Regions from separate parts of the Streptomyces sp. NPDC006283 genome, predicted to be linked through region 4. Evidence: riboswitches for the same ligand, from Rfam matches in the RefSeq annotation. Region 4 holds a riboswitch; each other region holds the start of a gene.
The links. Region 4 has a riboswitch for cyclic di-AMP ahead of ABZ070_RS12675 (LysM peptidoglycan-binding domain-containing M23 family metallopeptidase). Riboswitches for the same ligand answer to the same signal wherever they lie in the genome.

Region 1 (7,707 bases), on a different contig from region 4:
TCCAGCTCCTTCGTCTGCCCCAGCGCCCGCATGTGCGGGAAGACGCCGTCCTCCATGCCGGTCAGGAACACGACGGGGAACTCGAGACCCTTCGCGGTGTGCAGGGTCATCAGCGTGATGACGCCGGTGCCCTCGTCGTCCTCGTCGGGGATCTGGTCGGAGTCGGCGACGAGCGCCACCTTCTCGAGGAACTCGGCGAGCGTCCCCGCACCTTCTTCCTCGTCGCGCTCCTGCTCGAACTCGAGCGCCACCGCCGCCAGTTCCTGGAGATTCTCGATGCGGGTCTCGTCCTGCGGGTCCGTGGACGCCTGGAGCTCGGCGAGGTAGCCGGTCCGCTCCAGTACGGCTTCCAGTACGACGGCCGGGCCGGCGCCCGAGTCGGCGATCGTGCGCAGCTCCTCCATCAGCACGTTGAACCGCTTGACCGCGTTCGCCGAGCGGGCCGCCATGCCGTACGCCTCGTCGACGCGACGCAGCGCCTGCGGGAAGGTGATCTTCTCCCGCAGCGCGAGAGCGTCGATCATCGCCTCCGCGCGTTCGCCGATACCGCGCTTGGGCACATTGAGGATGCGGCGCAGCGGGACGTTGTCCTCGGGGTTCGCGAGGACACGCAGGTACGCGAGTACGTCGCGGACCTCCTTGCGCTCGTAGAAGCGCACTCCGCCGACGACCTTGTAGGGCAGACCGACGCGGATGAAGATCTCTTCGAAGACACGCGACTGGGCGTTCGTCCGGTAGAAGACGGCGACGTCGCCGGCCTTCGCCTCGCCCGCGTCCGTGAGCCGGTCGATCTCGTCGGCGACGAACTGCGCCTCGTCGTGCTCGGTGTCCGCGACGTAGCCGGTGATCTGGGCGCCGGCGCCCGCGTTGGTCCACAGGTTCTTGGGGCGGCGGGACTCGTTGCGCTCGATGACGGCGTTGGCGGCGGAGAGGATCGTCTGGGTGGAGCGGTAGTTCTGCTCCAGCAGGATCGTCGTCGCGTCCGGATAGTCCTCCTCGAACTGGAGGATGTTGCGGATGGTCGCGCCGCGGAAGGCGTAGATCGACTGGTCGGCGTCACCGACGACGCACAGCTCGGCCGGGGCCAGGTCCTCGTACCCCTTGCCGACCAGCTCGCGCACGAGCGTGTACTGAGCGTGGTTGGTGTCCTGGTACTCGTCGACGAGGACGTGCCGGAACCTCCGCTGGTAGTGCTCGGCGACATCCGGGAACGCCTGGAGCAGGTGGACGGTGGTCATGATGATGTCGTCGAAGTCCAGGGCGTTGGCCTCGCGCAGCCGCGCCTGGTACATCCGGTACGCCTCTGCAAGCGTCTTCTCGAATCCGTCCTGGGCCTGGTCGGCGAAGGTCTCCTCGTCGATCAGCTCGTTCTTCAGGTTCGAGATCTTGGCGCTGAAGGACTTCGGCGGGAACTTCTTCGGGTCGAGATCCAGATCACGGCAGACCAGCGACATCAGCCGCTTGGAGTCCGCCGCGTCGTAGATCGAGAACGACGACGTGAAGCCCAGCTTCTTCGACTCGCGGCGCAGAATCCGGACGCAGGCGCTGTGGAAGGTCATGACCCACATCGCATTGGCGCGCGGGCCGACCAGCTGCTCGACGCGCTCCTTCATCTCGCCGGCGGCCTTGTTGGTGAAGGTGATCGCCAGTATCTGGCCGGGGTGGACATGCCGCGTGCCCAGCAGATGCGCGATGCGATGGGTGAGGACCCGGGTCTTGCCGGAACCGGCGCCGGCCACGATGAGCAGCGGTGACCCTGTGTGCACGACGGCCGCACGCTGCTGTTCGTTCAGTCCCTCGAGCAGGGCGGCGGGGTCCACGACAGGGCGCGGGGCGCCGTCGCGGTAGTACCCGTCGCGGGCCGGGGGCACGTCGAACGCGCCCTGGAAGAGATCGTCCGGAAGCTGCTCCGGAGCCGATTCCTCGGGCGGCGGCGGTTGCTCGTCCCCGTCGGGCTGGAGGTCCGCCAGGAAGCTGTCGTCAAAGAGGCTGCTCATCGCTTAACGAGTCTAGGCGGCCGGACCGACAGCCCGTGGCCGCATCGGGGACACGGGCGGGACACGGTATGTGACGGGACGCATCCGTCGCGCCACAGCGGCCCGGCCGATGAGCCGCCCGCGGAAAAAGGTCACGAAAATGTATCGGACATATCGAACATCAACCTTCACAGCGCACACACGAGTTGGCTAGCGTGCTCGACCAGGCGGCCCGTACCCCCCTGGCGAACCACGCCGAACGGGCGGCCTGCGCCGAATCCGGGCTCCCGTCACAGGAGTTCGGAACCGGGGACCCACCATGCACAACCGGGGTGAATCGGACCGCGCACCACTCGGTCCGTAGGGCGTCTTCCGTTCCGCCCGAACCCGACAGCTAACCCGGTAGGCGGTCCACGGAAGAAGGAGATGCCGGCCTTGGCGTCGCATCGCAAGCCCCGCAGCCGAACCGCAAAGTCCTCCCCCGCCGTCGGGTTCACGACGGCAGCACTCGCCGGTGTGACGCTGCTCTCCACACAGAGCGCCACCGCCGCGCCCTCCGACCCGAAGCCCAGCATCGAAGAGGTGCAGAAGAAGGTCGACGACCTGTACCGGCAGGCGGGCAGCGCCACCCAGGAGTTCAACAAGGCCAAGGAAGCCACGGCGGAGAAGCGCGCCGAGGTGGACCAGCTGCTCGACGACGCGGCCAAGCGCACCGAGAAGCTGAACGAGTCCCGCCGCGCCCTCGGCAACTACGCGGCCGCCCAGTACCGCACAGGCGCCGTCACCCCCACCGCCGCGCTGATGTTCGCGGACAGCCCGCAGGCGTACTTCGACCAGACGCAGCTGATGGATCGCATGACGGACCAACAGCGCAGGGCCGTCACCGAGTACGAGACCGAGCGGGCGGCGGCTGCCAAGCAGCGCGCGGAGGCGACGAAGAGCCTCGAGTCCCTCACCGACTCCCAGGAGTCCCTGCGCACCAGCAAGCAGACCGTGCAAACCAAACTCGCCGAGGCACGCACGCTGCTGTCGAAGCTGACGGCCGAGGAGAAGGCACGGCTCGCCGCGATCGAGCGGAAGAAGGAAGAGGAGGCGCGCCGCAAGGCCGAGGCGAAGGCGAAGGCCGAGGCGGCGGCACGCGCCGAAGCGGAGGCGGAACGGCAGCGGCAGGAGCGCGAGACCACCCCGGGCGGGGACACCGGCACGGGCACCGGGACCGGCACCGGCACCGGCACGGACGGCGGCACGTACGCGGCGAAGGCCGACAAGGTCCTCGCCTTCGCCCGCAACCAGATCGGCAAGCCGTACGTCTGGGGCGCCACGGGACCCAGCTCGTTCGACTGCTCCGGCCTCACCCAGGCCGCCTGGAAGGCCGCCGGCGTGGACCTGCCGCGCACCACCTGGGACCAGGTGAAGGTGGGCTCCCGTGTGGAGACGGCCGATCTGCTCCCCGGCGACCTGGTCTTCTTCTACGACGACATCAGCCACGTGGGCATATACATCGGCGACGGCAAGATGATCCACGCCCCCAAGCCGGGCGCGAACGTCCGCGAGGAGTCGATCTACTACATGCCGATCTACGGCAGCGTCCGCCCCGCCTGACGGGCGCCGGCAGGCGACACGACGAACGGATGCCCGGGCGGCTCGGCCGCCCGGGCATCGGCATGTCCGCCGCGTCAGCCCGCACCGCCATTCAGGTCGGGTCCGGGCCGCCCCTCAGGCCCGGAGGGGACCGTCGCTCAGGTCCAGAGCGTGGCGATGAAGATGTTGACCACGGTCAGACCGCCGACCGCGCCGAACAGCGCCTTGTCGACCCTCTCCTCGTCCCGCTTCACGTACACCAGGCCGAGGATCACGACCAGGACCGCCAGTTTGATGCCGATCTTGAGGTTGTTCACGCTCTGGTCGTCCGCCTGGTTCAGACCCACCAACGCCACACCCGTGACCAGCATGGTCAGCGCGCCGTGCAGCATCGGCGCGTTGAAGCGGGCCGTGCCGTCGCGCATCGCCTTCATCTGGGTCAGGAACCCGCCCAGCAGGGAGGCGATGCCGATGATGTGCAGTGCCACGAAGACATTGATGAGTACGTCCATGGCCGGACTCTAACCGCCGCCTTACCACTGCCCGTCGAGCAGGTGGGCAGGTTCGGTCGCATCGGTCGGCCGAGTACCGGAATGCGGGCCGGCGTCGCCGATGCGGCGTTCAGGAACCGATCCCGAATATCCATCTTCGGAAATTTGAGGACCTTCCGCCCCGCCCCCGTGACCGCCGGGTTTAGCGTCCTGCCCCAGGTGGCCGACTCCCCACCCGCCGTCGTGCAGCCGGACGGCACTCGGCCGCCACCGCCGAGGATCCGGCGGCGGACCGCTCCCCTGTGCGGCCCGCCGCCGGACCCGAAGGACGGCCCCGCCCCTGAGGGACGGGCCGTCAGGGACGGCGGCAGGCCGACGGAAGGACGTGGAAGCCCTCGTGGCAGCGCACCGCAGATCCAGGCAGCATCCGCTCACCGGGCCGGCCGTTCGTACCGCGGCCACCTTCGCGCTCGCCGGAGCGGCGACCACCACCGCGTTCGGCGGCACAGGGCATGCCGAGCCCCGTCCGACCGCCGCACAGATCAAGGCACGGGTCGACAGGCTGTACCAGGAGGCGGAGGCCGCCACCGAGAAGTACAACGGCACCAAGGAGCAGGTGGAGAGCGCCCGGAGATCGCTGGACTCGCTGCGCGACGAGTCGGCCCGCAGGACCGAGCGCCTGAACACCTCCCGCAACGCCCTCGGTTCCATCGCCACCGCCCAGTACCGGGGCGGTGGCCTGGATCCCGCCCTGCAGCTGGCGCTCACCTCCGACCCGGACGAGTACCTGGAACGAGCGGCCCGCGCCGAGCGCGTCGGCGCGGGCCACGCGTCGGCGATCGCCGGTGTGCACCGGCAGCTGATGGAGCTCGCACGGCTGAAGGCAGAGGCCAGCGAACGGATGACCGCGCTGGAGACCCGCCGGGCCGAACTGGCCCGCCACAAGGCCACCGTCCGGGAGAAGCTCACGGCCGCCGAGAGCCTGCTGTCCGAGCTGACGGCCGAGCAGCGCACCGCCTACAACGGCGGCGGCCCGGCGGACGCCCCCGCGCGCGCCGACCGCTCGAGCACGCCTCGCGGCCCGCTGCAGGCGCCGAGCAGCCGGGCCGCCCAGGCCATCGCCTACGCCTACGGAGCGCTCGGCAAACCGTACGTGTGGGGGGCGACGGGGCCCGGTGCATTCGACTGCTCCGGCCTCACCCAGGCCGCCTGGCGTTCCGCGGGCGTCTCCCTGCCCCGCACGACATACACCCAGATCAACGCGGGCCGACGGGTCTCCCGTGCCCAACTCGCGCCGGGCGACCTGGTGTTCTTCTACTCGGGCGTCTCGCATGTCGGCCTCTACATCGGCGGCGGCCGGATGATCCACGCGCCGCGCCCCGGTGCCCCGGTCCGTGTCGCGCCGATCGACCAGATGCCGTTCGCGGGAGCGACACGCCCCGCGTAGCAGCCCCGGACGCGGTCCGAAACCCGGTTGCCCGGGCACTGGGCGGGTGTCACCATCCCGAAGTCCGTCCCGATGCCCGACCGGCAGGAGCTGTACGTGGACCTCGACGTCCAGAACTACGTGCGCGCGCTCGCACTCCGCTCGCCGAGCCACGTTCGCGTCGGCCCCTTCACGGTGCGCTACAACGCCGACTGGCCTATTCCGCCCGTCAATTACGCCGTCCCCGACCCGGGTGCGAGCCCGACCACCGACGACATCAAGGCGCTGATCGAGGTGTTCAGGGAACGGGACCGGCTGCCGCGCCTGGAGTTCCTGCCGTCCTGCTCGCCCGATGTCGAACCCGCCCTGCGGGAGGCCGGTTTCACCGTCGAGCGCCGCGCTCCGCTGCTCGCCTGCACGCCCGAGTCGCTCGTGACGCCCTCCCCGGCACCGGGCATCACCTGCACCGTGCTGTCCGACGAGGCCGGTTACCGCGCCGCGGCAGGCGTGCAGCATGAGGCCTACGGCATGGCGGGCGAGCCGATGGAGGGCGCGATCGGCGGACTCCGCAGCGTCACGGAAGGCGGCGGCGTGGCAGCGCTCGGCACGGACGAGAGGGACGGCACCCCGGTCGCCGCCGGCAGCTGCTCCATCCCGATCGACGGCCTCAGCGAGCTGACCGGTCTCGGGGTCGCCGCCTCCCACCGGCGCAGGGGCATCGGGGCCGCGCTCTCCGCGTACCTGACGGCGCAGGCTTTCGGCCTCGGCTGCCGCACCGTCTGGCTGGAGCCCGGCGACTCGGACATCGAGCGCGTCTACGCCGGCATCGGCTACACGCGCGTCGGCGACAAGACCGACATGTCCTTGGCCTAGGGCCTCTCGTTTGGATCATGCCGGACGGCGGCCGGTCAGGGGACGGCGGCGGCTCAGGGGACGGCGGCCCGTCACACCAGACGGCGGGCGGTCGCCCACCGGGTCAGCTCGTGCCGGTTGGACAGCTGCAGCTTCCGCAGCACCGCGGACACATGCGACTCGACGGTCTTCACCGAGATGAACAGCTGCTTGGCGATCTCCTTGTACGCGTATCCGCGCGCGATCAGCCGCAGCACCTCGCGCTCGCGCTGGGTGAGCCGGTCCAGGTCCTCGTCGACCGGCGGCGCGTCCGTCGAGGCGAACGCGTCCAGCACGAAGCCGGCCAGCCGCGGCGAGAACACCGCGTCGCCGTCCTGCACGCGGAAGATCGAATCGACCAGGTCGGTGCCCGTGATGGTCTTGGTGACATAGCCGCGGGCGCCGCCCCGGATCACGCCGATCACGTCCTCCGCGGCGTCGGAGACCGACAGCGCCAGGAACCGCACCGGGTTCTCCGCCGCCGCCATCAGCGCGGCGCAGCGGCGCAGCACCTCGACCCCTCCCCCGCCGGGCAGATGCACGTCGAGCAGGACGACCTCCGGCCGGGTCGCCGTGACCCCGCCCCCCGCCTGGTCGACGTCGGCGGCCTCCCCGACGACCTCGACACCCGTGCGCTCCGTCTGGCCGATCTCGGCCTGAACGCCCGTACGGAACATCCGGTGGTCGTCGACGAGCACGACCCGCACCCGCCGCTCCGGACCCACTCCGGCAGTCTCGGTCATCCGTCCGCCCTCTCCATCTCCAGCTCCACTTCCGTACCCCCTCCGGGCACCGAGCGCAGCCGCGCCGTCCCGCCGTTGCGCTGCATACGGCCGATGATCGATTCTCTGACACCCATACGGTCCTCCGGGACCGCGTCCGGGTCGAAACCCGGCCCCCGGTCCCGCACGGAGACGAAGACCGTACGGCCCTCGACCTCCGCGTAGACCTGCACCGCCCCGCCCGCGCCACCGTACTTGGCGGCGTTGACCATCGCCTCGCGCGCTGCCTGCATCTGTGCGCTCAGCTTCTCGTCGAGCGGGCAGTCGCCCACGACGACGACCTCGAGGGGGACGCCGTGCTTGTCCTCGACCTCCGCGGCCGCCTTCTTGACCGCCTCGGCAAGGGTGTCGGGCTCCTCGTCCTCGTCCTTGCCGGTGCCCTCGGGCTTGTAGAGCCAGTTTCGCAGCTCGCGCTCCTGCGCGCGGGCGAGCCTGCGCACTTCGCCGGCGTCGTCGGCGTTCCGCTGGATCAGGGTGAGCGTGTGCAGTACGGAGTCATGGACATGGGCCGCGACCTCCGCACGCTCCTGTGCCCGGATGCGCATGGTCCGCTCCTCGGA
Region 2 (7,707 bases), on a different contig from region 4:
AGTCCTCGTACCAGCCCGGGAGCAGATCTGCGGACAGCTCCGTCACGGTTTCAACGCCGAATCCACGATCGCGGGTCGAGCTGCCAGGGGCAAGGACAAGAGCTGCCAGCGCTCGGGACCGCCGGAGATCCACGCTCGCATCCTGCGCCAGACAGACGGTATAAGAAGTGACATCCAGGGCGGTACGGCCGATGCTGCACATTCGGGACAGTGTCGAGCGCAGATTCGCGTAGGCACAGCGTTCAGGGGCGTCGGGCCAGAGCCTCGCGGCGACCAGAGCCCGGGGAACCGCTCCCCGGCAGTACGTTGCCACGAAAGCCAGGAGACGCTCCGAGGCCGGTGGCACGGCCACCAGTGTGCCACCGATCAGCAGGGAGAATCCGCCGAGCAGCTCGAGGCGCACCCGCGACGGTGAGGCTTCGGCTCGGGGGTCCCGGAGATCGTGCGGACGTCCTTCGTGCGAACGGCCAGTTTCCATGACGCCTTCGTTCACGAGGGGTGCAGTCGGTGGCGCACCGCGGCGGAATGCCGAGCGGGCGGAAGATCACAGTTGCAGGTTAAGCCGACGGGAATCCATCCGGCTTGCCGGGACACACGAGTAAGGCCGCGGGCGCGTACGTCGCGGAACAACGGATCACGGATTTCTGTCGCCCTCGCCGCTCCGGGCGAACACCGCGCCTGTGGGCGGAGATCGGCTGGGCGCGACCACCGAGCCGGCCCATACGGGGCGGGCCCGATCCGCTTCTTTCGATGTCACCGGGAAGGATCACCGCCGCGTGCCGGTCGCTGCAGCCCCGACTCGATGCCCGAGCCGATCAGCAGGTGAGTACACACAGGGGCCGGCGGAACGAGGTGGTGCCGAGGGTGTCGCCGGTCCACAGATAGGTGACGGTCACCCAGCCGTTGTCGTCCAGGCCGACGTTGTAGAAGGTGCCGTCGGCGAGATCGATGCCCGCCGGGTTGCGGACTTCGCGGCCGAACTCGTCGTGTCCGCCGTTGTAACCGTCCTCGTACGCGGCCTGCGCCTCCGGCCTGCCGCGGGGGAGGTCCTTGAAGGTCTCCCGTACGGAGGGCGGGTTCCAATGGTCGTCGTGGGTGTTCCACGGTCCCACGTCCCACACCGGCGCCGTCTCGCACCGCGCGGGGCCGCAGACGCGTACCGAGTACTCGTCGCTGCCCTTGGGGGACAGCCCGCGGCGGGAGGGCAGGGCGACGAAGTGGTCGTCCGGCCGGATCACATGCCCGTTGGCGGTGGTGTGGCCGACCAGTCCCTCGCGGGTCGCGTAGACGCGTGCCGTGTACGGTGCGGCGGCCGCCGTGTCGGGCGTGGCCGTCGCCTCGGAGTACGCGGTGAGGCGCAGGCCCAGCACAGTGGGGTTCGCGCCGCCCGGACCGCCCTGGAGGACGAGCCGTGCCTGCACGGAGGTGACCGTGCGCGGGAGTTCGGCCGGTGCGCCGGAGCCGGCCTCCCGCCATTCGGTCCAGGGGCCGCTGCCGGTACGGCCGCGGACGTCGACGGCCACCCACGTTCCCGTGGGCAGCTCGGCCTCGACGTCCGCCGCGACGCGGTTGACGCCGTGGTCCAGCTCGCGCACTGCCAGTACGGCCGACGCCTGGGCGCGTCCGGTGCCCGCGGAGGCGGGTTCGAGGTCGCTGTCGCGGATGCGTAGCGTCCCGTCCGGGTGATGGCTGACGTTGGAGTCGTCGGCGGTGTCGCCGCCGAGGTCCACGTCCCACGTCACGCCCGGCCGGTCCTCGGCGGACAAGAACGAACCTGCGGGCGGGGGCGAACCTGCGGGTGGGGGCGAACCAGCCGGACCGGCGGACGCGGCTCCCGAGCCCAGTGCCAGTGCGGTGCACACCAGCAGCGACACCCCGCAGACCGGCAACCGCCGTCTTCCGTACTTCCCGGTGCGGCTCGTGGCGGTTTCTCGGATGCCGCGCATGGGTCGGTTCCCTTCGCCGTAGGGGGTGCGGTCGCGGTGGGCTCGCTCGCGAGCTTGATCAAGGGCAGGATGACTCGTCACGTTCCCGAGGTCCCACAGCCTCTCCGGCTCGGCGTGTCCCGTCCGGGCCGTCCCCGCTGCCGAACCGCCGACCGTCGCGCTCTTTCCTTCAGGAGCGGGTTTGCAGAAGGCAGGGGCCGACGGGCGGCGGCTTCAGCCGAATGCCATCACGGCTTAATTCAGGGCCTGGGTTAAGTCGCGCGGTCGAAAGGCTCAAGAGGTGAGCGGGGACCGGCCGGCGCCGCGGACCGAGCGCGCTCCCGGGCGAGGCTCCGTGGCGGCGCCTCGTGCCGTCCGACGTCCCGGTCACCGCTGGTCCGGGCGGCCGGTGAGTGGGACGCTGTGGGGGAAGGTGTCTGCCCGACGGAACGCGGGAGGACCCGATGGGGCGTGATGTCCCGGCGCTCGTCTTCACCCGTGACGATCGCCGCCGGTACCGGGACAAGATGCAGACGTGCCTCGACACGTTCGCGACGATGCTGAGCGAGGCGCGTTTCGAGTCGGAGCGGCCACAGGTGGGTCTCGAGATCGAAATCAACCTGGTGGACGCCGCCGGGGAGCCGGCGATGAAGAACACCGATGTGCTCGAAGCCATCGCGGACCCCGCGTGGGACAGCGAGCTGGGCCGGTTCAACCTGGAGATCAACATCCCGCCGCGGACACTGACCGCCGGCGGCCCCGACGCCTGGGAGCAGGAGATCCGGGACGCCCTGAACCACGCCGAGCAGCGGGCCCGTGACGTCGGGGCCCATCTGGCCATGATCGGCATTCTGCCGACCCTGCGGCAGCGGGACGTGGGCGAGGCCGCGCTTTCGGAGAACCCGCGCTATCGGCTGCTCAACGAGCAGGTCTTCGCGGCCCGCGGCGAGGATCTGCGGATCGCCGTGGACGGGGTGGAAAAGCTGCGTACCTACGCCGACACGATCACCCCCGAGGCCGCCTGCACCAGTACGCAGTTCCACCTGCAGGTCTCGCCGAGCGAGTTCCCCGCCTACTGGAACGCCGCGCAGGCGATCGCCGGGATCCAGGTCGCGCTGGCAGCGAATTCGCCGTTCCTCTTCGGCAAGGAGCTGTGGCGCGAGACCCGGATCCCTCTGTTCGAGCAGGCGACCGACACCCGTCCCGAGGAGATCAAGGTGCAGGGGGTGCGGCCGCGCGTGTGGTTCGGCGAGCGGTGGATCACAAGCGTCTTTGATCTCTTCGAGGAGAACGTCCGCTACTTCCCCGCCCTGCTGCCCCTGTGCGACGACGAGAACCCGCGGGAGAAGCTCGACGGCGGGGACACCCCGGAACTGGCCGAGCTGACTTTGCACAACGGCACCATCTACCGGTGGAACCGCCCCGTCTATGCCGTCTCCCATGGCAGACCGCACCTGCGGGTCGAGAACCGCGTCCTCCCCGCCGGCCCGACCGTCGCCGACACCCTCGCGAACGGCGCCTTCTACTACGGGCTGACCCGCGCACTGGTCGACGAGGAGCGGCCGATCTGGTCCCGGATGTCGTTCCAGGCCGCCGAGGACAATCTGCACGCCGCGGCGCGGCACGGTATCGACGCGGGCCTGTACTGGCCGGGTATGGGCGAGGTGCCGGTGGCCGAGCTCGTACTGAGGCGTCTGCTGCCCATGGCCCATCGCGGTCTCGAGCTCTCCGGCATGGACGCGGCGTGGCGGGAGCCGCTGCTGGGGATCATCGAACAGCGCTGTGTCACCGGGCGCAACGGCGCGGTCTGGCAGGCGGAGATGTACCACCACATCGACGCCACGAGCCGCGTCGACCACCATGAGGCGCTTCGGCTCATGACGCAGCAGTACATCGACTACATGCATCTGAACGCGCCGGCGCACACCTGGCCCGTGGACTGAGTGCTCCTTGCTCGCCCGTATGGGGGCGGAGTGATCCGCCCGGCAATGTGCATTTATGTCTGGTATGGAGACTTTCTCCTGCGCTGCGCTGTAAGTCGAATTGCCATGCATTCTCGCTAGTTGAAGCTGTTTGTGGGTTTTGGGGGAACCTCGGGGGTTGCCCCGATCCCCCGTGATGTCGGTCACCTGGTCCGCTCTGTGCGGATAACGCCGTACGGGTCAGTTCCCTTCCGCGAGAAGGAATTTGAGCCATTTGACGCGGCACTGACAACGTGAATTACCCATCAGGGAGAGACGTCCGCTTTGTGATGTGAAATTCGGGACTTGTTCCGCCGGGATCCTCTCGCTTAACGTCACCGTCAATCCGGATGGACCGCCGAATCCTGCCGCCGTCCGGTACACCGCACCCACTCACGTACGGCAGGAGCGGGGGAACCAGGTAAGCCGCCGATCCGGAATACCGGAACGGCTCGGGGTGAAGTCGCCACAGATGCGACCGGGCATCTCCAGCCCGAACCCGACAGCTCACCTCGCAGGCGACGGAGAGGAATCCGCCATGCCCGCAAAGGGTAAGCACCGTCGTCCCAAGTCCCGTTCACTCACCCGCGGATTCGTCGCAGCGGGCACGGGCGGCGCCGCACTCGCCCTCCCGCTCATGGGCACCACCGCTGCTCAGGCGGCACCGGCCGCGCTGCCCGCGGCCGCGGAGAAGACCGTCGCGCCGGCCACCGTGGCCGCCGCCGCCCAGAAGTCCAAGGTCACCACCTATTCCGTGGTCGCGGGTGACTCCCTTTCCAAGATCGCCGCCAAGTATTCTCTGAGCGGTGGCTGGAAGGAGCTCTTCAACGACAACCGGAGGGCCATCGGCCACGATCCGGCGCTGATTCACCCCGGTCTCGAGCTCACGATCGGCGCAAAGTCCCCGGCCAAGGAAAAGGCCGCGCCCAAGAAGGCCGACCGGACCGCCGCGACCGACCGCGCGGACCGCTCGGAGCGGAAGAGCGCGCCGGCTGCCAAGCCCGCCACCTACGCGAACAACCTCGACGGCTGGATCAAGGAATCGCTCGCCATCATGGCCCAGCACGGCATTCCGGGAAGCTACGAGGGAATTCACCGCAACATCATGCGTGAGTCCTCCGGCAACCCGCAGGCCATCAACAACTGGGACATCAACGCCATCAACGGCACGCCCTCGAAGGGCCTGCTGCAGGTCATCCAGCCGACCTTCGACGCCTACCACGTCCCCGGCACGGCCAACGACCTGTACGACCCGGTCGCCAACATCACGGCCGCGTGCAACTACGCCGCCGACCGCTACGGTTCCATCGACAACGTGAACGGCCCCTACTGACGGGACCGTTGCGACGGCCGACAGGCCGCAGCATCTCATCGCCGGGCCGGAGCCCGGGGCGTCCGGCGGCGCCCCGGTCTCCGGCCCTTGGCCGTGCCCGGCGCTCAGCCCCGCACGGCCACATGGAACGAGGACAGCCACAACACCACGGCCGCCCCTGCCCCCACCACAACACGCACGCTCTCATCCGTCGACCCGGCCAGGGCGACCGCGGTGCCGACGACCGCGACGACCGTCAGCAGAACGGCCGTCCACGTGTACTGCCACTGATCGAAGAGACGCGCCAGCGGAAAGAAGTGCAGACCCACCACGAGGCAGATCCCCGGCGGGATCAGCTCGGCGTGGCCCGTCGCGTTCGAAGCGGCGATCACCGCGAAGATCGCGACGACCTCGACGGCGTTCACGAGGCCGACCCCGCGGTTCCACTTCTCCGGCAGCCGCACCGTGCGGCGCGCGGGTCCCGCGGCGCCCCGGAACGCAACAACAACGGCCGCGACGGTCAGCGCGGCGCCCACACCGCCGACGGCGACGGAAACAGTCGTCGATGCGAGCCCGGAACCGGCCGCGCAGGCCCACACCAGGGCGAACACCGCGAGAACCACGGCCCCCCGGCGGCGCAGCTGCTGAGTGAGTACCAGGCACTCCGTGTCGGTGGTCATGGCCGGAGGCTACAGCGATCGTCCGCCGTGTGACCGGCAGTTGGCCGACCGGCTGCGAGCACGGGATGAGTATGAGGACCGGACGGTCTGAGTACACGCCCGGATCCGCCGGCACCCCGCCACTGGTCGAACGCTGCCGCGCGGCCGGCACCGCGGTCCGCGCCCGGCCGCGAGGTCACACTCCAGGGGCGTGGCGCACTCGGTGATCCAGTTATCGCCAGAGGGTGGCGCGGGCGCGGAGGTCGATCGGTCGACCGCATTGGTCTCGTACAGGTTCGTCGTCCATACTGCCCGCCGTGGAGCAGCAGATAGATCCGAAGACGAAGATCGAAATCGGCGTGGGGACGGATCCGGCGTACATCCCGGGACTCACGGCGCCCGCGCCTGCCGCCAAGGGCGGGGAGGAGGGGAAGAAGAGGGCCGAGGAGACCGCGCCCGAAGACGAGACCGCGTCCGAGGCCGAGGCCGAGACCGGGACCGACGCCGAGGGTGACGAGCCCCTGGCGGCGGTCGGCGGGACGCCCGCCGAGGAGTCGGACGCCGAGCCCGCCGGTGACGACGCCGCCGACGGGCCCGTCTTCGAGGTCCGCGACCGCCGCGGGTCGATCACCGCCGACCGCAGCGGCATCCGCTTCACCCTGGACGACCAGGAGGCGGACTTCCACTGGGACGAGATCGGCGCCGTCGAGGTGAAGCCGGCCCGCTTCGGACGCCGGTTCACGGTCACCGTCCATGTCGCGGCCAACCGCTGGTTCAACGCCGACGTCGAAGCGCCCGCCAGGAGCCGTCTGAGTGAGTGGACGGCGGAGCTCGACGCGGTCCTCGACGCCTACTTCGAAGAGTCCTGACCGCCGGCGGACCACGTCTGGGCGGGGCGACACAAGCTCGCCCAGGCGTGGTTTGCGCCATTTTGGGCGTTCTGCCGCATAGCTTCGGGTTATGACAAAGCGACAAACGACCGTCCTCGGCTGCACGGCTCTGCTCGTCGTGTCCGGCCTCGGCGCCTCCGCCCCCGCCCATGCCTCCGTCACACACCAGGTACGGCCCGGCCAGTCGATCCAGGCTGCCGTGAACGCCGCACAGCCCGGCGACACGATCAACATCGCCGCCGGCACCTACAAGGAAAGCGTCCGCATTACCAAGCCCCGTCTGACCCTCCAGGGGGCGGGCGCACGGACGGTGATCAAGCCGGCGGCCAAGCCCGCCAAGACCGACTCCTGCGCTGCGGCCGGCAACGGGATCTGCGTCCTCGGCACCAAGGTGCAGCCGCTCGAAAAGGTCAGGATCCGCTCGCTGCGGCTCAGCGGCTTCGCCAAGAACGGCATCTGGGCCGCCTGGACCGACCGGCTGACGGTGCGCCACGTCACCTCGGAGGACAACGGGACCTGGGGCATCGCGCAGGAGCGGTCCACCCGTTCGGAGCTGCAGCAGAACGTCGTCCGCCGCAACGGAGACGCAGGCATCTTCGTGGCGAACACCGTCAGCGAGGAGGCAGGTGCCACCGACACCAAGGGAACGGTCGTCAGCGGCAACATCATGAGCGGCAACCGGATCGGCGCGACCGTCCGCCGCGTGCGGAACCTGACGCTGCAGGGCAACGAGATCACCCGGAACTGCGCCGGCGCATTCCTCGTCGGCGACGAGACGGTGCCCCGCGCGGGCGCGCTGACGGTCCGTTTCAACCACATCTACAAGAACAACAAGCACTGCGACGCCACCGCACGGCTGCCCGAGATCCAGGGCACGGGAATCGTCCTCACCGGCACGGAGGACACCCTGGTCGAAGCGAACCTGGTCCGTGACCACGTGGGCTCGGCACCGATGTCCGG
Region 3 (7,707 bases), on a different contig from region 4:
ACTGGTCCGCGAAGCGGAACCGCGGGAACGCGGAGCGACCCGCGTACACCGCGGCGTCGTCGAGGATCTCCTCGATGCGCAGCAGCTGGTTGTACTTGGCGACGCGCTCGGAGCGGGCCGGGGCACCGGTCTTGATCTGGCCGCAGTTGGTGGCGACGGCCAGGTCGGCGATGGTGACGTCCTCGGTCTCGCCGGAGCGATGGGACATCATGCACTTGAAGCCGTTGCGCTGGGCGAGCTCGACGGCGTCGAGGGTCTCGGTCAGCGAACCGATCTGGTTCACCTTGACGAGCAGCGCGTTCGCGGCGCCGTCCTCGATGCCGCGGGCGAGGCGCTCGGGGTTGGTGACGAACAGGTCGTCGCCGACGAGCTGCACCTTCGAGCCGAGCTTGTCGGTGATGGTCTTCCAGCCGGCCCAGTCGTCCTCGAACAGCGGGTCCTCGATGGAGACCAGCGGGTAGGACTCGACGAGCTCCGCGTAGTACTCGGTCATCTCGGCGGCCGAGCGGGACTTGCCCTCGAACTCGTACGAGCCGTCCTTGTAGAACTCGGAGGCGGCGACGTCGAGCGCCAGCGCGATGTCCTTGCCGGGGGCGTAACCGGCCTCCTTGATGGCCTCGAGGATGAGGTCGAGGGCGGCGCGGTTGGAGTCGAGGTTCGGCGCGAAGCCGCCCTCGTCGCCGAGGCCGGTGGACAGCCCCTTCTCCTTCAGGACCTTCTTGAGGGTGTGGTAGACCTCGGTGCCCCAGCGAAGGGCCTCGGAGAAGGACTCCGCGCCGATGGGCGCGATCATGAACTCCTGGATGTCCACGTTGGAGTCGGCGTGCGAGCCGCCGTTCAGGATGTTCATCATCGGAACGGGCAGCAGGTGCGCGTTCGGGCCGCCCAGGTAGCGGAAGAGCGGAAGGTCCGAGGCCTCGGAGGCGGCGTGCGCCACGGCGAGGGAGACGCCGAGGATGGCGTTGGCGCCGAGGGAGGACTTGTCCGGGGTGGCGTCCAGGTCGAACATCGCCTGGTCGATCAGGCGCTGCTCGGTCGCGTCGTAGCCGACGAGCTCCGGGCCGATCTGCTCGATGACGGCGAGGACGGCCTTCTCGACACCCTTGCCCTGGTAGCGGTTCTGGTCACCGTCGCGGAGCTCGAGAGCCTCGAACGCACCGGTGGAGGCGCCGGACGGAACTGCAGCACGACCCGTGCTGCCGTCGTCGAGGCCAACCTCGACCTCGACCGTGGGGTTGCCTCGGGAGTCCAGGATTTCCCGGGCTACGACGACGTCGATGGACGGCACGAGCATCTCCTTCTGGGATGTGACGCGAGAAAAAGTGCAGAGGTCTGCTTGGCCTTGCGGCAAGAGCCTAACCGGCCCGGGGGCAAAGGCAGGCCGATGCCCGCCCGCTGGGACGAAAAAGGGCATCAAGACTCTCGTCACCGGACAAACAGGGTCGGATCTACCTGTCGGTAACCGATGTTGGGCCCCTCTCCGGCCTCGGAGGACCCGCAAGCGGGCCGCAGTTCCGGCCCCGGAAGGCCGACCCGGGTCCGCGGTTCCGGCCCCGGTCCACGGTTCCGGCCCCGGACGGACCGAACCCCGGCCCGGCGCGTTCGGGGGAAGGTGCGCCGGACCGGGGTGCTCGGATCCCGTGAGACACGAGGGTGCTCTCCTGCCCTGTCGGTGCGGGAGGTGCCCCTCACTCACCGGGGGAGGTCAGCTCAGGTGGAGCTGCTGGCCCGGGTGGATCACGTCGGCGTTCTCGACGATGTCCTTGTTCAGCTCGAACAGCTTCTCCCAGCCGCCCTTGACCTTCTCGGCCTCCGCGATCGAGCTCAGGGTGTCGCCGGCCTTGACCTTGTACTCGCCGTCGCCCTTCTTGAAGGACTTGGCCTTGCCGGCGGCCGTCTCGGCCTTCTTGGCCGGGGCGGGGGCCTCGGAGCGCTCGGAGCGGGTGGTGGGGACCTCGGAGCGCTCGGCGGAGGGCTGCGACTGCTCGGTGGAGCCGCTCTCGGGCGAGGCGCTGGACAGGCCGACGCCGCAGTGCGGCCAGGCGCCCTTGCCCTGGCCGGCGAGGACCTTCTCGGCTATCTGGATCTGCTGCGACTTGGACGCCTGGTCGGCACTCGAGGCGAACGCGGTGCCTCCGTAGGCGGCCCAGGTCGAGGCGGAGAACTGCAGGCCGCCGTAGTACCCGTTGCCCGTGTTGATCGACCAGTTGCCGCCGGACTCGCACTGGGCGACCGCGTCCCACTCCGAGGTGGTCGCGGCGGAGGCGGAGGTGGCGCCGAGCATCGGTGCGGCGATGGCGGCACCGGCGACACCGGCGAGGGTGGCGATACGGACGGCCTTCGAGGGGCGACGGTGCTTGGCCTTGCTGGAACGCAGCATGAAGCTTCTCCTCACCGACGCCTACGAGGTGAGCTGTCGGGTTCGGACCTGTGAGTGCCCGGCCGCGCGTCCTTGCGCGCGGCTCCACCCCTAGCCGTTCACGGCCGTCCTCCGCGGACGGCCGGGACCGGCACTTACCTTGGGTCCCCCGCTCCTGCCTTCGGCGCTGTGAGCGACGAGTGTTACCCCCGACCGACGGCAGGATTCGGCGTGACGGTCGACGGTGCCCGCGGTGGCGAGCGTTCAGACCGTAAACACAGCGCTCCCCGATGTTCAAAGACGAACATCGGGGAGAAATCGCCCAATTCAACTGCCGGAGTGTGTCCGTTTTTACAGGTGAGGGGCAAAGTGGCCGGAATCGGGGGACGATGGGGGCCAGTTGCCGCAAAGAGACGCTTGTCTCACTGGAACAGAACGGACATAGAGCCGCGAATCACCCCGCCGAACTGACCCTACTTCAGACCCAGGTCGAGCTGCTGACCAGGCAGGATGAGATCGGGGTCGGACCCGACGATCGTCTCGTTGGCCTCGTAGAGCGCCGGCCACCCACCGGGGACCTTCCGCTCGGCAGCGATGTCGCACAGGTTGTCGCCGGGCTGAACGGTGTACGCACCGGGGCCGTTTGCCTCGTCCACGCCGTTACGGGCGGAATCGTCACCCCGTGAGGCATGGCGACCGGTTTCACGCGCTTCGCCTGTATCGCCGCTTTCCGTCTCGTCGTCGGCCGGCTCGCCGCGGTGCTTGCCGGAGCCGCCGGCGGCATCGTCGGCCGGGTCCGCCCCGGTGGCACCTTCCGAGGCGTCGGAAGTGCCCGTCCCGGCAGGGTCGGTCGCGTCGCCATCCTTCGGGGCCGGCTGCCCGGTGACGTCACCCGACGGCTCGGCCGTGCCCGCACGGTCCTCCTTGTCGGCCTCGCCCGAAGAGTCCGAAGTGTTCTCGGATTCGGCCGGCTCAGTCGATTCGGAGGGGCCCGTCGACGGCTCGTCGGCGGGCGCGTCGCTCTGCCCCGGCAGCGGCAGGAGGCCCGGGTCGACACCGGTGTCGGCACTGTCGCCCGTCAGCCCGGCGAGCGGGCCACAGGCGGGCCACGCCTGCGGGCCCTGATCGGCGACCACCTTCTCCGCGACCGCTATCTGCTGGGAACGGCTCGCGAGGTCGGCGGTCGGCGCGTACGCCGTACCGCCGTACGTCTCCCAGGTCTCCTGCGAGAACTGCAGCCCGCCGTAGAAACCGTTGCCGAAGTCGGCGCTCCAGGCCCCGCCGCTCTCGCACTCCGCGACGCGATCCCACACGTTCGCTTCTGCCGCGGACGCCGAGCCCGCACCGAGCAGCGGAATGGCGATGGCGGAACCGGTCACCCCTGCCGCGACAATGAGGGCCGGAGCCTGGCGGGGTCGGCGGTGTCGTCCGTTCCCGGAGAGCATGCGGTTGCCTTTCGCGTGACAGCTGTGGACTGTGCGGCCTGCTGATGCCTGCCGAGTCGTCGGTGAACGTAGCCGCATTCGAACGTGAGTCACAAGTCGATGCAGCGGAGATCACGTGAAAGTCACAGAATTGACAGATCGTCAGTTTGTTTGAGGCGTGAACTCAACGGGCAGAGTGCGCAATCCACGCATAATGAGCCCACCGCGCCACCGCAGATCGGCCGGATCGCCCGCAAGCCGCAAGTCCGGCATTCTGCGGAGCAGCGTGGCGAGAGCCGTCTGCCCCTCGAGACGGGCGAGCGGCGCGCCGAGGCAGTAGTGGATGCCGTGCCCGTACCCCAGATGCTGGTTGTCGCTCCGCGCCAGGTCGAGGGTGTCCGGTTCGTCGAAGCGTTCCGGATCGCGGTCGGCGGCCGCGAGGACGACGAGTACGGGGTCGCCCGACGCGATCCGCTGCCCGCCGACGGTGAGCGGCTCCGTGGCGAACCGCCAGGTCGCGAGCTCCACCGGCCCGTCGTAGCGCAGCAGTTCCTCGACCCCGGTCGCGAGCAGCTCGCTCTCGCCGGCGGCGAGCGACGCCTGGAGGCGCTCACGCTGGCCGGGGTTGCGCAGCAGCGCGTACACCCCGTTGCCGATGAGGTTGACGGTGGTCTCGAAGCCGGCGAAGAGAAGGATGAAGGCCATCGCGGCGGCCTCGTTCTCGGTCAGGTGCTCGCCGTGGTCGGAGGCCTTGATGAGACCGGAGATGAGGTCGTCACCGGGCTCCTGGCGCTTGCGGTGGATCAGCTCCGCGAGATAGCCGCGCATCTTCTTCACGGAGCGGGCCACTCCGCCGCGCGGCCCGCCGCCGTGGCGGATCATCATGCCCGCCCAGTCGCGGAAGTCGTCCTGGTCCTCGCGGGGGACGCCGAGCATGTCGCAGATGGCGTAGATGGGAAGCGGAAAGGCGAACTCGTGGATGAGGTCCGCCTCCCCCTTTCCCGCCCCGTGCTGCTTGTCGAGGATGGCGTCGATGAGCTGGTCCGTCAGCTCCTGCACCCGCGGCGCGAACTCGGCCACCCTGCGCGGTGTGAACGCCTTGGAGACGAGACGGCGCAGCCGGGTGTGGTCGGGCGGGTCGATGTTCAGCAGATGCGTCATCAGCTCTGCCTTGCGCTCGCCGGGGATACCAGTCTTCCCCTTGGCGTGCGCCGGCTCGTCGTGATGCGCGGGGTTCTTCGACAGGCGCTGGTCGGCCAGTGCCTGCCGGGCGTCGGCGTACCGGGTCACCAGCCACGCCTCGACCCCGCTGGGCAGCACGGTCCGGTGCACGGGCGAGTGCTCGCGCAGCCAGGCGTAGGCGGGGTAGGGGTCGGTCGCGAACTCCCAGGTGAAGAGTTCAGGGGCGCTGTTCGGGTCGTTCACCCCTCGACGTTACCGGCCGCGCCGGTGTGCCCCTCCGCCGCTCGGATCGCGTCCCGGTAGACGCGTGCGGCGGCCCGCAGCGCGGCCTCGGGGTCGACGCCGTCCGCCTCCGCGCGTACGGCGAGGGCGAGAAGCTCGTGGCCGACGCCCGCGCCGGACGGGAGGTCGACGCCGAGGCCCGCCGTGCGGACCCGGGACGCCAGCTTCGCCGCGAGCGCCAGACCCGGCTGCCCGAGGGGCACACCGTCGGTGACCGACTCGCGCTGCTTCTCGACCGCCTTGGTGCGCAGCCAGTGGGCCTTGACCTCCTCCGGCGTCGAGGCGGTCTCGTCCCCGAAGACGTGCGGGTGGCGGTGGATCAGCTTCTCGACGATCGTGCCCGCCACGTCGTCGACCGAGAACGGCTCGTCCGGGTCCTCCTGCGCGATGCGCGCGTGGAAGACGACCTGAAGCAGGACGTCACCCAGTTCCTCGCGCAGCTCGTCCCGGTCGCCGTCCTCGATGGCCTCGACGAGTTCGTACGCCTCCTCGATGCCGTATTTGGCGAGGCCCTTGTGGGTCTGCTGCGACGACCAGGGGCATTCGCGCCGGATACGGTCCATGACCTCGATCAGGTCCAGCAGCCGGGCGCCCGGCAGGTCGTACGCGCCCGGCAGCAGCTCCAGGTCCGGCATCTGCACCCGGCCCGAGCCGCCGAGGCGGGCCAGGCCGTCGGTCAGGGCCCGGTCGCCCTCGCCGGAGGCGAGCACCACGACCGTACGTCCGTCGGCGCAGGCGTCCACGAGCTCCTGCGCGCTCGGCGCGGCTTGCTCCACGGCGATGCCCGCCTCGCGCAGATACGACAGCTGCGGGTGCGCGGCGTCGGCGCACAGCACCCGGTCCGCGGCGTGCAGCGTCTGCCAGGCGGGCCAGGACAGGAGACCCGGCGCGACGCGGTGGCTGGCGGTGAGCAGGACGATACGGCCGGCGGCGGATACTTCGGTGGTCACGCCACGAACCTACCTCCCGCCGGGTTCTTTCGTTCGGGCCAGGCCGGATCAGTGTGGGGGCTCCCCCACGCCCGCGGGGCGTGGGGGGAGGGGTCTGATGCGTGCGATCGCACGGCGGAGGTGGGGTACCTCCCACGCCGAAGGCTGTGGGGGTGGGGGCCCCGCCCACGCCGAAGGCTGTGGGGGAGCCAGGGCCTGCCGAGCCCATCCCGAGCCCCTACGCGCCCGCCTCGACCGGCTCCGTGCCCTGCGAGACCTGGGTGATCCAGGGCGCCTTGTAGGCCCCGAGCTCGAGCTTCTTGTCGTCCCAGGCGCCGTACCGCGGGTTCACGTCGATGTCGAGGGACTTCGCGGCGGCGGTGAAGGCCTCGTTGAGCTTCTGCTGGCCCTCGGGGCTGTTCGTCGCTCCGATCGCGGTGGCGATCTTGCCGACGAGGATGTCGCGCCGCACGGCGTCGTCGAGCTGGTTCGGGGCCACGCCGCGCTGCTGCAGATACATGGCGGTGAGCTGCTCCTCCCCGCCGGACTGCTCGGCGAGCTTGTCCCGCCCCTGCTGGATCTCCTTGCGGCTGACGTCGACGCCGGCGTCCTCGGCGGCCCGCCCCACGACGCGGTCGACGATCAGGTCGTACAGCTTGGCGCGGCCGAGCTGTCCGGAGTCCTTGATGAGCTGGGCCGACTGAGGTGAGGCCTGCTGCGCGTCGCGCACGTCCCTGACTTCGGCCTGGACGGTGGACACCTCGATCCGCTGTCCGCCGACGACGGCGGCGGCGCCGGGGTGTGCCTCGCTGCCGCAGGCGGCGAGCAGCGGTGCGGCGGCGAGGAGCGCGGCGGAGAGCGTGAGCGCGGTGCGACGGCGGCGGTGCAAAGGAGCCTCCCGGCGTGATTGTGCTTCTGTGCACAAGACCTTGCGGTGATCGATGGTAGGCAGCGGACGTGACTTGGGCCACTGATTCGCCAAACGATTCGGCAGGCAGTTGGGGTGCGGGCCGGATCCGCGTCGCCCCGTCAGCCCCTGGGTCTCAGCCGGCGGGGGTGCGTTCCGGAGCGGGGGCCGGCGCCGGAGCAGGGGCCGGCACCGGGTCCGGGACCGGGGTGCGGTGGTCCGGGCGGAGCATGATCGTGCGGGAGACGACGAACGTGATCGGGATCGCCGCGGCCGCCGCGATCAGCGGCGCGTAGCGGCTGCCGAAGTGGAGGACGTCCACCAGCAGGTAGACCCCGCACGTCGTCACCACGAAGTTCGCCGCGTTCGTGAGCGGGAACAGCAGGAACTTCCGCCAGGTGGGCCGGGTCCGGTAGGTGAAGTACGACGTCAGGAAGAACGAGCCGATCATGCTCAGTACGAACGCGACGACATGCGCCGCGACGTAGGGCAGCACGGTCAGCAGGGCCAGGTACAGGCCGTAGTAGGTCCCGGTGTTCACCACTCCCACCAGGGCGAACCTGACCATCTGGCCCCGCACCGTCATCGTCGTACCAGTTCCCCCGCGCGCCTGTTTCCGTTGCT
Region 4 (7,707 bases):
GGCTGTCCGCCGCGGACCCGGCGAAGCTCGCCCTGTGGTGCACGTATCACCCCGATCAGACACCGTATGACCGTTTCATCGACAAATGCCGGGATCTCAGCCGGAGGGGGATCCGGTTCAGTGTGGGGATCGTCGGCTTCCCCGGCCACCTGGAGCAGGGGCGCCGACTGCGCGCGGACCTGCCCGAGCACGTCTACCTGTGGGTGAACGCGCCCGAGGGCCAGAAGCTCTCGGACGCCGAGGCGGACGCCTGGACCGAGCTCGACCCACTGTTCCCCTACAGCCGTCATCCGCATCGCTCGGCGGGCCTCCCGTGCCGTACGGGCGAGTCGGTGATCTCGGTGGACGGCGAGGGGACCGTTCGCCGGTGCCACTTCGTGCCGGCCGAGCTCGGCGATCTGTACGACGGCTCGTACCGCCGGGCGTTGCGCCCCCGCGCCTGCCCGATCGCCGCCTGCGACTGCCACATCGGCTATGTCCACCTGGAGACGCTCCCGCTGTACGACGTCTTCGCGGGCGGTGTCCTCGAACGCATCCCCTCAGCGCTCCCCGCGCAGGAACCTTCCGCACAGGAGCCTTCCGCACACGAGCCTCCCGCGCAGGAGCTTCCCGCGCGGGAGCGCACCCTGCCTCAGAGCGGGAGCAGGTCGGGGCGCTTGGCCTCCACGTGATCGCCGGAGCTCTCGCCGCGCAGCCGCCGTCCGATCCAGGGGGCCAGGTGTTCGCGCGCCCACTGGATGTCGTCGCGGCGCACCTCGAACGCCCCGCGCGGGGGCAGCGGCGGCCAGGGCTGGTCCGGGTCCGCAGGGACCTCGAGACCGAGCACCTGCGCGGCACGCAGGGCGACCCGGGTGTGGCCTTCGGGCGACAGGTGCAGCCGGTCCGCGTCCCAAGCCCGCCGGTCCTGGACGGACTTGAGCGACCACAGGTCGAGCACCGGGCAGTCGTACCGGTCCGCGATGGCCCGCACATGTGCCGTGTACGTGGCGATCCTGCCGCGCAGGTGACGCAGAACCGGCACGTCGCGGGTGTCGAAGCCGGTGGTCACCATGACGGTGCCCACCGAGCGCGCGAGGTCGGCGACGGCCCGTTCGAAGCGCTCGGCGACGGCGTCCGGGTCGGAGCCGGGCCTGATGATGTCGTTGCCGCCGGCGCAGAAGGTCACCAGGTCGGGCGCGAGTTCTTTGGCCCTCGGCACCTGCTCCTCGACGATCTGGTCGAGGAGACGCCCGCGTACGGCGAGGTTGGCGTACCTGAAGGTGTGTTCCGGCCTGCGGTCGGCGAGCAGAACCGCGAAACGGTCCGCCCAGCCGACGTATCTCCCGTCGGGCCCCGGGTCCCCCACGCCCTCGGTGAAGCTGTCACCGATCGCCGCGTACGACCCGAATGCGTTACTGATCTCTGTTCTCGAATCGTCTGCCACGGGAGCACATCTTTCCTTTACGGATGTGACCTACGCGACCGTAAGGAGGGGTTGACGCGGGGTGATCTTTGCCACCGGTCAAGATTCGGCCAATCCGGAATACGCGGAAGCCCCCGCTCCGCGTTGTGCGTGGCAGGGGCTTGCCGACGTGGACCGCCGGCCGGTGCTTGCAGCACCGCAGGCGAACGCCATGTCAGATCACCTGGGGCCCAGGGCGATCGGACGGGTCGGAGGGGTCAGAGGGAGACGCCGTGCTCCCGGAGGTAGGCCAGCGGGTCGATGTCGGAACCGTAGCTCGGGCCGGTACGGATCTCGAAGTGCAGGTGCGGGCCGGAGGAGTTGCCCGTGGATCCGGAGAGGCCGATCTGCTGACCACCGGATACGGACTGACCGCTGGAGACGCCCAGCGAGGAGAGGTGGGCGTACTGGGAGTAGGTGCCGTCCGTGTGCTGGATGACGACCTCATTGCCGTACGCGCCGCTCCAGCCGGCGGAGACGACAGTGCCCGCACCGACGGCCTTCACGGGGGTGCCGGAGGAGGCGGCGAAGTCGACACCGGTGTGGTAACCGCTGGACCACATGGCGCCGGAGGCGCGGTACTGCGTGGTGACGCCCGCGTCGACCGGGGCGGAGAAGCCGGACGCCGGGGCGGAGGCCTCCTTCGCGGGAGCCTCCTTGGCGGGAGCCTCGGCCTGCGGCGCGGCGGGCCGCGAGTCGTCACGCGAGGGACGGGTCTGCGACTCGGAGCGGGGCTCGGGGTCGTTCTTGACCTTGGACTTGGCGCCGATCGTCAGCTCGAGACCCGGGTGGATCAGCGCGGGGTCGGCGCCTATGGCCCGGCGGTTGTCGTTGAAGAGCTGCTTCCAGCCGCCGCGGACGTTCTGCTCCTCGGCGATCTTCGACAGGTAGTCGCCGGCAACGACGGTGTACGTCTTCGGGGCCTTGCCGGCGCCCTGAAGGGCTGCGGCCTCGACGGCGGCGGGGGCCGCGGCGGCGGTCTTCTCCGGAGCGGCGGCCGGAGCCGCCGCGGGTGCGGCATTGGCCGAGGTGGCGCCGAACAGGGGCAGCGCGATGGCGGCGCCACCCGTACCGGCGACGACGAAGCCACGGGTGATCGGGTTGGTCTTGGGACGGCGGTGCTTACCCTTTGCGGGCATGGCGCTTTCCTCTCCGGCGCCTGCGAGGTGAGCTGTCGGGTTCGGGCTGGAGATGCCCGGTCGTGAACGTGCACGACTTCACCCCAAGCCGTCCGAATTGACCGGAATCGGCGTACTACCTGGGTCCCCCGCTCCTGCCACACGTGGATGGGTTCGAATTCCGGTCGGCGGCAGGATGAGGCGGTCCGTCCGGATTGAGCGTGACCGTAGGCGAGTCGGGCAGTCCCGGACAAGCCACGATTTTCCCCGATCAATGACGAGGCCGATATCAACAGGGATTTCCCGGTCACCCTCCGTGGGCAACGGGGTATCAATTCCCTTGCCGAGAAGGGAATTCACGCGCCGGACGCGGCCACAGAACGTCACAGATATGACGCTGCTCACGGAGCACGGCCCATCTCCCCTGCTTACGGGGCACGTTATGCCGAAACAATCAATTCGGACAGAACATGCATTTAGCCACCTAATCCCGCACTTGCCGCAACGCGCTCACGCCCCCACCTCCCACCCCCCACAAAAGGAACGAGAATGTGACGCCGGCCACGACGACGGGAAGGCCGAGGTCACTTCCCTGCACCGCTGACCGAAATGCACTCATTCGATGCAGATGCGTCATTTCGCCCCGCCGATGCCGGGGCATCCCTTCACAGAGCCGCGCAAGCCCGCACATCACCCCCCGTGCGGACCGCCGGGGTCACGCCCCCGGGGAAATCTGCCTGCGGCCGTCAACACCATTGGTTCATGGCCGAGATGAGTGCCTCATGAACGGGTGTCGTATGGTCGGAGCCGCGCCATCGTCGGCGACCAGCGCCGACGGCAGTACCTGAAGGAGTCCTCGTGACGCAGCAGCTGCCGCAGGCCCCCTCGACCGAGCCGGAGCTGACCGGCGTCCGCAACTTCCGGGACGTGGGCGGACTGCCGACCGTGGACGGGCGGCGGGTGCGGCACGGCCGACTGTTCCGCAGCGGACACCTGGCGCACGCGACGGCGAGCGACGCGGCGTTCCTCACGACCCTGGGACTCCACACGATCTTCGACTTCCGCAACGCCGCCGACCAGCGGCTGGAGGGCCCGGACGTCGAGCTGCCCGGTGTGCGCAATGTGAATCTGCCGCTGAGCGACCCGGCCGACGGTGCCGAGTTCTGGAAGATGGTCCGGGACGGCAACCTCGATCAGCTCAAGGCCATCCTCGACGACGGCAAGGGCGCCGGGCGGATGATCGCCTCGTACCGCATGATCATCAAGGAGCGGACGGCCGAGCACAGCCAGGTGCTGCACGCCCTGGCCGAGGACAGCGTCCCGGCCTTGATGCACTGCGCCGCCGGCAAGGACCGCGCCGGGCTGTCGATCGCCGTGTCACTGCTGGCCGTCGGCGTGGAGCGGGACGCGATCGAGGCCGACTACCTCAAGTCCAACGACCCGCACCGCCGCTACAAGGTCCGGCGCACCGACAGCTCCCCCGCCGGAATGTCCCCCGAGGTCTTGGAGCTGCTCAGCCCGCTCTTCGACGCCCGCGCCGAGTACCTGGCCGCGGCCTTCGACGCGATCGAGGAGAACTGGGGCACACCGGAGCGGTACCTCACCGAGGGCCTCAAGCTCTCCCCCCAGACCCGCGAGCGGCTGCGCACACGACTTCTCGAAGAGGGCTGAGGCACCGGATCACTGGCTCTGGCCGCCCACCAGGAACAGCAGGTAGAGGAATCCGGCGATGACGTGGCCCGCGATCAGATAGAGGAAGAGCCGGATCACCAGTCCTCGGGGGAACCGCTCCTCGTTGGAGCTCTCGCCGCCCGTGGCGCGTCGGTCCAGTGGGTCGTGGGACATGTTGTTCGTTCGCCTTCCTTACCGGTCAGAGGTGGGGTGCAGTTCCGGACTCTGCAGCAGCGTGTGCACGAACAGCAGCTCGGCCCCCTCGGGGCCGGCGGCGGCGATGCGGTGCGGGGTGAGCGAGTCGAAGTGCGCGCTGTCTCCGGGAGCCAGGTCGTACACCGTCTCGCCGAGGGTGAGCCGCAGCCGTCCCTCCACGACATGGAGCCACTCCTCGCCGGGATGCACGCGTTCCAGATCGCCCTGGACGCCGTACGGCACCGTCATCCGCAGGGCCTGCATCGCCCGGCCGGGGGCGCCGGCCCGTCGGTAGTGCCAACCGTCGGCCGCCGCGGGTTCGCGGCGGGCGCGGACGACCGGGTCCTTCTCCGGCGGCTGCTCGCCGAGGAGCTCCGCCACGGTCGTACCGTAGATCCGAGCAAGGGCGAGCAGCATCGGCAGCGACGGGTGCCGCCGGCCGGTCTCGAGTCGGGAGAGGTGGGCAGGTGACAGCCCCGCCCGCTGGGCGGCCGACTCGAGGGTGAGCCCGCGGCGGCGGCGCAGTTCGCGCAGCCGGGGCGCCATCTCGGGCAGCTCGTCGTGCGCCGGCTCGACGGTGGTGGTCATGCCTCCATTGCGCCAGAGTCCTGCCTCTGAGGCAAATTTCTTGCCTCAGAGGCAAACGGCCCCCGTCGGCCCGGCTCAGCGGTTCGCGACGGCCTGCTTCACGAGCGTCTTGCCGAAGTCCCACATCAGACCGCCGCCACCGTGGGCGTCGTCCATCACGGCTTCGAACGCCGTCATGAATCGGTCGACCTCGCGTTCGCCGATGATCAGCGGTGGAATCAGCTTGATCACTTCCATGTGGTCCCCGGACACCTGCGTGAGAATCCGGTGCCGCTGCATCAGCGGCACCACCACCATCTGCGCGAACAACCCCTTGCGAGCGGCCTGCAGCACCGTCCAGCGGCTGCGCAGCTTGATCGACTCCGGGCGGCCGAACTCGATGCCGATCATCAGGCCGCGTCCCCGTACGGCGTGCAGCAGCTCGTAGCGGTCGACGAGCGCCGCCAGCCGGGCACGCAGCAGCTCGCCGGTCACCCGTGCGTTCGCCACCACATGCTCGTCCTCCAGCACGGAGAGCACGGCGAGCCCGGCGGCCATCGCCTGGGCGTTGGAGCCGAAGCTCGCCGAGTGCACCAGCACCCGGTCCATCGACGAGTAGACCTTCTTGAAGATCCAGTCCCTGCCGAGGGTGGCGCCGACGGGCACATAGCCGCCCGACAGGGCCTTGGCCACACAGACGAGGTCCGGCTCGACGCCCGCCTCGTACTGGAAGGCGTAGAAGTCGCCTGTGCGCCCGAGGCCGGTCTGCACCTCGTCCACGATCAGCAGAGCCTTGTACTTGTGCAGCAGCTCCTGGGCCGCGCGCAGGAACCCCGGCGGGGTCGGGTGCACACCCTTTCCCTGGACCGGTTCCACGACGAAGGCCGCCACATCGCCGCGCACCAGCTCACGCTCGAGTGCGGCGAGGTCTCCCATCGAGATCGCGGTGTCGGGCAGCAGCGGGGCGAAGCCGTCGCGGAACCCGGGCTCCCCGTTGACCGAGAGCGAGCCGGTGGTCAGCCCGTGGAAGGCGTGCGTGCAGTACAGGATCCTCGGCCTGCCCGTCGCGTACCTGGCGAACTTCAGTGCCGCCTCCACGGCCTCCGTACCGCTGTTGCCGAAGTAGACCCGCTCGAGGTGCGGGGTGTGGGCGAGCAGCTTCTCCGCCAGCAGCCCCGGGAGCGGCTGGCAGTCGAAGCGGGTGAGATCGGCGAGCTGGGCGTCCAGCACGTCGTGCAGCGCCTTGCGTACGACGGGGTGGTGCCGGCCGAGCCCCATCACCCCGAAGCCCGCGAGCATGTCGAGGTAGTCGTTGCCTTCCGCGTCGTAGAAGTAGGCGCCCTCGGCCCGCTGGTAGACCTTGTCGAAACCGATGGTGTGGAGCATGCGCGGCAGCTGGTGGTTGAGGTGCCGGGCGTGCAGCTCGTACCGCTCGGCGCCCCGCCTCGCCAGAAGCTCCGCCAGGTCGAAGCCCTTGCGATGCTCCGTCATTCGTCGGCCCTCCTCGACCTCGGTCATTCCTCCCTCCTCCTCGACCTGGGTCATTCCTCGTCCCTCCTCGACCTCGGTCATTCCTCGGTCCTCCTCGACAGGGGCGCCTCCCGCGCTCGGGGCGCGGGAGGAGTGGGTGAAGGTCACACGGGGCCGGTCATCGGCTGCTCGACAGCGACTCCCGGGCGGCCCGGAGGGACTCCTTGAGCGAGCCCATGGTGGCGAGCACGGCGGTGGGCTCGTAGCCGCAGTGGGCCATGCAGTTGGCGCAGCGCGGGTCCTTGCCTCGGCCGTACTTCTCCCAGTCGGTGTCCTCGACGAGTTCGCGGTAGGTCGGGACGTAACCGTCGCTCATCAGGTAGCACGGACGCTGCCAGCCGAAGAGGGAGTAGTTGGGGATCGCCCACGCCGTGCAGGGGAAGTCGGCCTTGCCCTCCAGGAAGTCCAGGAAGAGCGGCGAGTGGTTGAGCCGCCAGCGGCGCCGGTTGCCGCCGGCGAAGGACTTCCTGAACAGCTCCCTGGTCTGTTCGACGCCGAGGAAGTGCTCCTGGTCGGGCGCCTTCTCGTAGGCGTACGCGGGCGAGATCATCATCTCGTCCACCCTGAGGTCGTCGTTGAGGTAGTTGAGCACCTCGATGACGGTCTGCGGGGTGTCCGTGTTGAAGAAGGTCGAGTTGGTGGTGACCCTGAAGCCCCGGCGCTTGGCCTCCTTGATCGCCTCGACGGCCTCGTCGAACACGCCTTCCTTCGCGACCGATTCGTCGTGCCGCTCCCGCAGTCCGTCGATGTGAACGGCGAAGGCGAAATACGGGGAGGGCTTGAAGCTCTCGATCTTCTTGCGCAGCAGGAGGGCATTGGTGCAGAGGAAGACGTACTTCCTTCGGGTGACCAACTGGCGCACGATCTCGCCGATCTGGGGATGCATCAGGGGTTCGCCGCCGGCGATGGAGACCATCGGGGCACCGGACTCCAGCACCGCTCCGACTGCCTGGGCCACCGGCATCCGCTGCTTGAGCACTCCGGCGGGGTGCTGGATCTTCCCGCAGCCCTCGCAGGCGAGATTGCAGGCGTAGAGCGGCTCGAGTTCGACGATCAGAGGAAACTTGTCGCGCTTGCGGAGCTTCTGTTCGAAGAGATACGTCCCGACCCTGATGGTCTGGCGGAGCGGCATGGCCATCTGGCTCACCTCCTGGGGAGCAGCAAAGAACGGTGCCATTCGAGAAA

Region 1: linked by a shared signal. The riboswitch ahead of ABZ070_RS17760 (C40 family peptidase) and the one ahead of ABZ070_RS12675 (LysM peptidoglycan-binding domain-containing M23 family metallopeptidase) in region 4 are both predicted to bind cyclic di-AMP.
Region 2: linked by a shared signal. The riboswitch ahead of ABZ070_RS01650 (LysM peptidoglycan-binding domain-containing protein) and the one ahead of ABZ070_RS12675 (LysM peptidoglycan-binding domain-containing M23 family metallopeptidase) in region 4 are both predicted to bind cyclic di-AMP.
Region 3: linked by a shared signal. The riboswitch ahead of ABZ070_RS12865 (transglycosylase family protein) and the one ahead of ABZ070_RS12675 (LysM peptidoglycan-binding domain-containing M23 family metallopeptidase) in region 4 are both predicted to bind cyclic di-AMP.

The regions. Positions count from the first base shown of each region.
Region 1 is NZ_JBEXRZ010000076.1:4,783-12,489, reverse strand. It holds gene pcrA (DNA helicase PcrA) at 1-1,997, opposite strand, end outside; cyclic di-AMP (ydaO/yuaA leader) riboswitch at 2,238-2,401, shown strand; gene ABZ070_RS17760 (C40 family peptidase) at 2,403-3,578, shown strand; gene ABZ070_RS17755 (hypothetical protein) at 3,716-4,069, opposite strand; gene ABZ070_RS17750 (NlpC/P60 family protein) at 4,446-5,495, shown strand; gene ABZ070_RS17745 (GNAT family N-acetyltransferase) at 5,568-6,347, shown strand; gene ABZ070_RS17740 (response regulator transcription factor) at 6,419-7,108, opposite strand; gene ABZ070_RS17735 (PspC domain-containing protein) at 7,105-7,707, opposite strand, start outside.
Region 2 is NZ_JBEXRZ010000003.1:99,304-107,010, forward strand. It holds gene ABZ070_RS01635 (BTAD domain-containing putative transcriptional regulator) at 1-493, opposite strand, end outside; gene ABZ070_RS01640 (hypothetical protein) at 816-1,742, opposite strand; gene ABZ070_RS01645 (glutamate--cysteine ligase) at 2,390-3,868, shown strand; cyclic di-AMP (ydaO/yuaA leader) riboswitch at 4,233-4,420, shown strand; gene ABZ070_RS01650 (LysM peptidoglycan-binding domain-containing protein) at 4,425-5,219, shown strand; gene ABZ070_RS01655 (hypothetical protein) at 5,324-5,878, opposite strand; gene ABZ070_RS01660 (hypothetical protein) at 6,175-6,726, shown strand; gene ABZ070_RS01665 (right-handed parallel beta-helix repeat-containing protein) at 6,818-7,707, shown strand, end outside.
Region 3 is NZ_JBEXRZ010000046.1:27,557-35,263, reverse strand. It holds gene eno (phosphopyruvate hydratase) at 1-1,288, opposite strand, end outside; gene ABZ070_RS12865 (transglycosylase family protein) at 1,706-2,380, opposite strand; cyclic di-AMP (ydaO/yuaA leader) riboswitch at 2,384-2,556, opposite strand; gene ABZ070_RS12860 (transglycosylase family protein) at 2,833-3,738, opposite strand; gene ABZ070_RS12855 (cytochrome P450) at 3,946-5,208, opposite strand; gene ABZ070_RS12850 (nucleoside triphosphate pyrophosphohydrolase) at 5,205-6,197, opposite strand; gene ABZ070_RS12845 (SurA N-terminal domain-containing protein) at 6,415-7,065, opposite strand; gene ABZ070_RS12840 (GtrA family protein) at 7,220-7,669, opposite strand; gene ABZ070_RS12835 (glycosyltransferase family 2 protein) at 7,666-7,707, opposite strand, start outside.
Region 4 is NZ_JBEXRZ010000045.1:26,479-34,185, reverse strand. It holds gene ABZ070_RS12685 (STM4011 family radical SAM protein) at 1-671, shown strand, start outside; gene ABZ070_RS12680 (SGNH/GDSL hydrolase family protein) at 632-1,423, opposite strand; gene ABZ070_RS12675 (LysM peptidoglycan-binding domain-containing M23 family metallopeptidase) at 1,660-2,580, opposite strand; cyclic di-AMP (ydaO/yuaA leader) riboswitch at 2,585-2,744, opposite strand; gene ABZ070_RS12670 (tyrosine-protein phosphatase) at 3,418-4,230, shown strand; gene ABZ070_RS12665 (DUF6126 family protein) at 4,240-4,404, opposite strand; gene ABZ070_RS12660 (helix-turn-helix domain-containing protein) at 4,423-5,013, opposite strand; gene ABZ070_RS12655 (aspartate aminotransferase family protein) at 5,089-6,483, opposite strand; gene hpnH (adenosyl-hopene transferase HpnH) at 6,641-7,660, opposite strand; gene ABZ070_RS12645 (1-hydroxy-2-methyl-2-butenyl 4-diphosphate reductase) at 7,666-7,707, opposite strand, start outside.